DNA from 2 places in the Fictibacillus sp. UD genome. Region 1 is predicted to be linked to the other one. Evidence: riboswitches for the same ligand, from Rfam matches in the RefSeq annotation. Region 1 holds a riboswitch; the other holds the start of a gene.
The links. A riboswitch is a leader RNA that binds a small molecule or an ion and turns the genes downstream of it on or off. The one in region 1 is predicted to bind cobalamin.

Region 2: linked by a shared signal. The riboswitch ahead of P8610_RS01900 (ribonucleoside-diphosphate reductase subunit alpha) and the one ahead of P8610_RS03150 (DUF4430 domain-containing protein) in region 1 are both predicted to bind cobalamin.

Annotation. Positions count from the first base shown of each region.
Region 1 is NZ_JARUHH010000001.1:603,631-607,271, forward strand. Features, by position in the region: gene P8610_RS03145 (ATP-binding protein) at 1-815, shown strand, start outside; cobalamin riboswitch at 926-1,109, shown strand; gene P8610_RS03150 (DUF4430 domain-containing protein) at 1,455-1,856, shown strand; gene P8610_RS03155 (ECF transporter S component) at 1,849-2,379, shown strand; gene P8610_RS03160 (histidinol-phosphatase) at 2,623-3,435, shown strand; gene P8610_RS03165 (hypothetical protein) at 3,593-3,641, shown strand, end outside.
Region 2 is NZ_JARUHH010000001.1:373,958-377,598, forward strand. Features, by position in the region: gene P8610_RS01890 (GntP family permease) at 1-961, shown strand, start outside; gene P8610_RS01895 (3-hydroxybutyrate dehydrogenase) at 991-1,776, shown strand; cobalamin riboswitch at 1,843-2,048, shown strand; gene P8610_RS01900 (ribonucleoside-diphosphate reductase subunit alpha) at 2,175-3,641, shown strand, end outside.

The sequences.
Region 1 (3,641 bases):
TTGCGATTCAAGGCCGCTCATGGGTAGTCGTGATGACACCATTATATGATCAATCCCTTATTAGAGGTGCCGTCGCAGTACTACGTGATATGACGGAAGAACGCCGAATGGATAAGTTAAGAGAAGATTTTGTTGCCAATGTTTCTCACGAGTTGAAAACTCCGATTGCTATGCTGCAAGGATATAGTGAAGCGATCGTAGATGATATTGCAGAATCAGAAGAAGAGAAAAAAGAGCTTGCTGGCATCATTTTAGATGAATCAAAACGAATGGGCAGGCTTGTTAACGAGCTGCTCGATCTCGCTAGACTAGAAGCAGGACACATGAAACTTCACTACGCCTCTCTTGCGATTGTGCCTTTTGCAGAAAGAATCGTGCGTAAATTCCAAGGACCTGCCAAAGACAGAGATATTCAGTTAAATCTTTCTATTGACGGTAACCTGGACTCCCATCAAGATCAAATAGAAGTAGATCCAGACAGAATTGAACAAGTGTTAACCAATTTAATTGATAATGCTATTCGCCATACGGCACAAGGTGGATTTGTAAATCTGTCGATTGGTGTGAGCGAACAGAACGTTAAGTTTTATGTGAGCGATAATGGATCTGGGATCAAAGAAGAAGATTTACCGTTTGTATTTGAACGTTTTTATAAAGGGGATAAAGCTAGAACGAGAGGGAAATCCGGTGGTACTGGTCTAGGACTAGCCATAGCAAGAAACATCGTAGAAGCACATGGAGGACAGATCAGCGTTCACAGCAAAAACAATGAAGGTACGACATTTTCCTTTGTTATTCCGCGAACGTTGAAATAAATTAGCAATACACCCCGATTAATCTTGTTTCATAAGGAACAAAAAATGATATAAAAAAAGATTTCACAAATTTCTCCATTACGTTATAATAAGAATTGTGTTTTCAAAAAATTCATAAGTGTTAAACAGGTGCAGTCCAGTATTGGACACGCTTAATAGGGAAAACGGTTAAATGCCGTTGCGGTCCCGCCACTGTAATTGTGAGAATCCTATAGTTTCGCCACTGTTAATACGGGAAGGCGATAGGAGACGATGATCAAGAGCCAGGAGACCTGCCTGTTTGTTACATGACATGACCTACGAGGATAGGGGGGTGTTTAACAGTGCCGGAGAGCCGGCTGCTGTTTTCTGCCTGTATACTATTAATCTCCTTCGTAGACGAAGGGGATTTTTTTAGTTATACGTAAATTCACTAAATTTATGGGTTTTTCCTGAATCTTTATTGAAAAGTTGATTGTAGAGGAAGGTGTGAGACTCCAGCGGGACGAGCGGGACAGGTGAGACTCCTAATCGCGGTTTGCGGCAGGAGGCTCACCGCACGCCCTGCGGAAAGCGAAGCACCTGAAACGGATATCAACTCTTTCAAGAGCAACATGATTTGAGAAAAACCTTAACTCAAGACAAGAAAGAGGTAAAATGATGAAAAAACTACTTTTAGTATTTACAACAATGATCATGATACTGGTTGGCTGTGGAACGACTGAAGTAAAGGAAAACACGGATCAGCCAAAACAAGAGGAAACAAAAAAAGAACAAGTCACGGTTCAGATCACTAAAGATAATGGAAAAGAAAAGGTAACAGAGAAGAAAGTGGATATAACAAAAGGTGCAACAATTATGAACGTGATGCAAGATAACTTTGATATCAAAACTCAATTCGATGGTGCATTTATAAGCAGTATTGAAGGAATTGAGGGAAATGAAAAGGATAAAACATCATGGTTCTTTTCTGTGAATGGTGAGGAAGCAATGAAAGGCGCAAAGGAAATCACTTTAAAGCCGGGAGATTCTTTAGAGTTCGACTTCCATAAATATGAATAATCTCAGTATTAGAAGAATGACGATCATTGCTTTGTTAGCTGCTCTTTTAACTGTAGGGCGAATCTGGTTTGCAATGATACCAAACGTTCAGCCAAACACAACTATATTGATTTTGGCATCATTTGTACTAGGTCCTATTCACGGACTGCTGCTTGCTATCTTGAGTACACTAACCACAAACCTAGTTTTAGGCCACGGCTTATGGTCGTTCGGTCAGATGATTGCTTGGGGTCTTATTGCCGTGATGAGCGGCCTGATAGGTCGATACCGTCACAACATACCGTGGATGATTTTACCTTTATATGCTGGTTTCTGTGGATTTTTATTCGGTTTCATCATGTCGGTTATAATGGGCGGAATTATCATGCAAAAATTTTGGCCATATTATATAGCTGGGCTGCCGTTTGACCTTAATCATGCGATTGGAAATGTGGTATTCTTTGTAGTACTTTATAAACCGCTACTTTACGTAATGGAGCATCAAATTAATAAAGATATGAACAAGAAAGCTGCCTTTGAATAGGGAGCTTTTTTTCTGCAAAAAAATGGTTCAAAATAAGTCTTATTTGAATAGGATGATAAAGTTGATTTAACTTTTCTAAAGGAGGACAAAATGAGAGACTATTTAAACCGTTTTTTTGCAGTGATGTTTTTAATGATGTGCCTTAGCGTATTATTTATTGGAGTTAAATTAGGAGCATAAACTCTTGATTGAAACAGATATTCATGATACATATGGTAAAACGTTTTAAAAAAGGAGATTAATATGCTAACGGATTACCATTCTCATCTGGAAAAAGGCACTTTAACAATCGACTATCTAAAACAATTTGTAGACACAGCAAGAGAAAAAGGGATACAAGAGTTTGGAATTTCAGAACACGCTTATCATTTTTATGAAACAAAGAACATTGTATCAAAACCATGGATGGAAGAAAGACGCTATTACAAGATGGACGATTATGTGAACTTGTTTAAACAAGCTGATCAACTTGGAATGGACGTAAGAATGTCTATAGAGATGGACTATACACCAGGCAGTCATGAGGAAATGGCTGCGTTTATCAAATCTTATCCGTTTGATTATGTGATCGGATCTGTTCACTGGGTAGACGATTTTGGAATAGATTTGGCAGAGTACCGAAAAGAATGGGATCGTCGTGATCTCTATGAAACGTATCGTGCTTATTATGATCAGATCGTTACGCTTGCTGAAAGTAACTTATTTGATATCGTGGGGCATCTTGATCTTGTGAAGATCTTTAACTATGTTCCTGCCGATCAAGACTTCTTATATGAACAGTATGACCGTGTTACAGATGCTTTAAGCCGTTCAAAGACATGTGTAGAGATCTCGTCTGCTGGACTGCGGAAACCGGTTGGGAGGCTGTATCCTGAACCCGAACTCCTTTCACTCTGTTACAAGAAAGGAATTCCGATCGTACTTTCGTCAGACGCTCACGAACCTCATCAGGTTGGAGAAAACTATGAAGCATCCATTACGCTAGCCAAAGAGACGGGATACACGAAACTCATGACGTTTAGAGGCGGAGAGAGGAAAGAAGTAGAATTAGGGTAAGTAAAACTCTTAAAACGTAATCAAAAACTCAAAAAAGCTCTGCTTTAGAATGATTTCAATGCAGAGCTTTTTTCTATTGGCTCTTTTCTAAACACTTTTTTCTAAAAGGTTGTTGCTTTCAAATGTTGTCTTCTAAGATTGTTGATTGGAGTGTAAGATGCGAGACTCCTGCGGGACAGGCGGGCAGGTGAGACACTTAAAAGTGA
Region 2 (3,641 bases), 230 kb from region 1:
CGCGTTAGGTGCTTTTACCTTTACGATGGATGCTTTTCCAGGCAGTCCTCAGATTCAGAATATCATCCCAACGTCATTCTTTGGAACGACAACATGGGCAGCGCCGTGGCTTGGCTTTATTGGGGGAATGTTTGTCTTTATTATTGGTATGGTTTACTTGGAATGGAGACGAAGACAAGCGGCAGCAAAGGGAGAAGGCTATGGGACGGGGCACAGCAACGAGCCTGAAAAACTAGAGTCTGAAAACCTTCCGAACGCATTTATTGCGATCCTTCCACTCATTTTGGTAGGAGTCTTCAACAAATGGTTCACGGTTCTTATTCCTAAGTATTACGGAACAACTTTTGACTTTTCTGCCATTGGTATGAAGAATGTACCCGCGATCCAGATTCCGACACTTGCTGCAGTTTGGGCAGTTGAAGGTGCATTGATTATTGGTATCGTTACGGTACTTCTGTTCTCATTTAAAAGAATTAAAAACAACTTTAATAAAGGTATCAACTTATCGATTGGCGGTGCTTTGCTTGCCACTCTAAATACAGCATCAGAGTATGGGTTTGGGGGAGTAATTGCAGCACTTCCAGGTTTTACGGCAGTGAATACAGCCATGTCAAATACAATTAAAGATCCGTTAATAAATGAAGCAGTGACGACTACAACTTTAGCTGGGATTACAGGATCAGCCTCAGGCGGTATGAGTATAGCGCTCGCAACAATGAGTGAAACGTATATCGCACAAGCGAATAAATTAGGCATTGATCCAGAAGTCCTTCACCGTGTTGCTTCTATGGCGAGCGGCGGGATGGATACTCTTCCTCACAATGGAGCCGTAATTACACTGTTAGCTGTTACAGGATTAACTCATAAACAGGCTTATATTGATATTTTCGCAATGACAATTATTAAAACAGTAGCTGTATTTGTCATTATTGGACTTTACTATGGTCTTGGTATCGTATAAGAATTATGAAAGAAAAGGAGTAGTCATTCATGAGATCCTTCGTAGAAAAAAAAGTTGTTTTTATTACTGGAGCTGCAAGCGGGATCGGGCTGCAATTAGCTAAAGCGTTTGCTGAACAAGGTGCAAAGGTCGTAATCAGTGACCTTAATGATGAGAAGGCAAAAGAGTCAGCTGAAGTTTTGGTACGTAATGGCCATGATGCCATCGGGCTAGGGTGCAATGTTACAAAAGAGGAAGACATAACAAACGCATTGGATCAAGCTCTTCAACATTATAATCGGATTGATATCCTGATCAACAACGCTGGATTACAATACGTATCACCACTAGAAGAGTTCCCTACTGAAAAGTTTCAGCAGTTGATTTCTGTAATGCTTACTGCTCCTTTTATTGCTACAAAACATGTGTTTCCGATCATGAAAAAACAAGGGTTCGGACGGATTATCAACATGGCATCAATAAATGGATTAGTCGGTTTTGCTGGAAAATCCGCTTATAATAGTGCAAAGCATGGAGTAATCGGATTAACTAAAGTAGCAGCTTTAGAAGGTGCACCACATGGCATAACTGTTAATGCTGTTTGCCCTGGTTATGTTGATACACCCCTTGTAAGAGGGCAGCTTGAGGATCTTGCAAAAACTAGAAACGTTGAACTCGAAAAAGTTTTGGAAGAAGTGATCTATCCGCTTGTTCCTCAAAAACGCTTGCTTGATGTTCAAGAAATTGCCGATTATACCCTGTTTCTTTCTAGTGAAAATGCAAAAGGTGTTACAGGGCAGGCTATTGTGATTGATGGCGGATATGTGGCTCAATAAAAAAGAATAATTTTATAGATTTAATTGACATTTACTATATTTAGTGTCAGAGTAAATAATACAAACCTATATATGGAGAATTTAGGTGCCGGAAGTTTCCGGCTTAAAAGGGAATTCGGTGTAAAACCGAAGCTGTCCCCGCAACTGTAATTGTGGACGAAATGGAATAGCCACTGTACAGATTAGCTATAAGTATTATGGCTGCTGTATGGGAAGGCCCAAAGTAGGAAGAAGCAAAAGCCAGTAGACCTGCCTGAAATACTCCTATTTTCTTTTCCTCGGGGATTGGGAGAAAGAACAGTGACTGTATAAAGGTATTCTTGCAGCAATCACACGTTTCTTTCACCCTCTTCCTGATGGAAGGGGGTTTTTATTATGATTTAAGGAGTGTTTGAACAATGAAAATGACAGCTGCAAACTCTTTACTCGGGGAGTGGTTAAGAGAATGTGTCGAGAATTTCCCAGGAATAGAAGCGAAGGCATTTTTAGAAAGAGCTGAAAAACTAGAAAGTGAAACTGAAACAAACGATTCTGCATCTCTATTCAGACAATTAGTGATGGAAGCATTAAATGGTTTAACTGCAGAAGAACCTGATTGGACGTTTGTAGCGGCACAGATTTATTTGAGGCAGCTATATGAAGAAGTAAGACGTAACAGAGGAGAATTAGAGAATCCCCCCTATTCAAATCTGTGTGGATTAATTCAAAAATTAGTGGGCTTGAATATCTACGATTCTACGATCCTAACCTGTTATAATGAGCAAGAAATTGAAGAAGCTGAAAAAATGATAGATCCAGCTAAAGATAAGCTTTTTACATACATAGGGTTGAAAACGCTGGCTGACCGATATTTGGCAAAAGGGTTTGATAATGAGATTTATGAACTGCCTCAAGAACGGTGGATGCTGATTGCTTTGTATTTAATGAGAGACGAGGATAAAACGAATAGGCTTCAACAAGTGAAAGAAGCTTATTGGGCACTTTCTAATTTATATATGACGGTTGCAACCCCGACCCTAGCTAATGCAGGTAAAAGTTTTGGCCAGCTTAGCTCATGCTTTATTGATACGATCGACGACAGTCTTAGAGGGATTTTCGATTCGAATACCGATGCAGCAACCGTCTCTAAAGGCGGTGGAGGACTAGGAATCTATCTTGGTAAGATTCGTGCGAGAGGCTCAGATATTAAAGGATTTAAAGGGAATTCATCAGGTGTTATTCCATGGATGAAGCAGTTAAACAATACTGCAGTTTCTGTTGATCAACTAGGACAAAGGCAAGGAGCGATTGCCGTTTACCTAGATATATGGCATAAAGATATTTTAGAATTTTTAGATGCAAAGTTAAATAATGGTGATGAGCGAATGAGAACACATGACCTGTTTACAGGAGTATGTCTTCCGGATCTATTCATGGAACAAGTTGAGAAACGGGGAGAGTGGCATCTGTTTGATCCCCATGAAATAAGAAAGGTAAAGGGATACTCATTGGAGGATTTCTTTGACGAAACAAAGGGCATGGGAAGCTTCAGAGAAAAATATACGGAGTGTCTTGAAGACGATAGACTTTCTAAAAAATGTGTACCGGCAATTGAAATCATGAAACGTATCATGAAATCTCAGCTAGAGACGGGAACTCCTTTTATGTTTTATCGCGATACGGTCAACCGTTTAAATCCCAATACTCATCTAGGAATGATCTATGCTTCTAACCTGTGTACAGAGATTATGCAAAACATGTCCGCAACCGTCGTTTCTTCTGAAGAGACTGAAGATGGAGAAATTCTTATCAGAAAAACACCAGGAGATTTTGTGGTATGTAACTTATCGTCGCTTTCTCTCGCTAAGGTAATTCAAGATAATGTG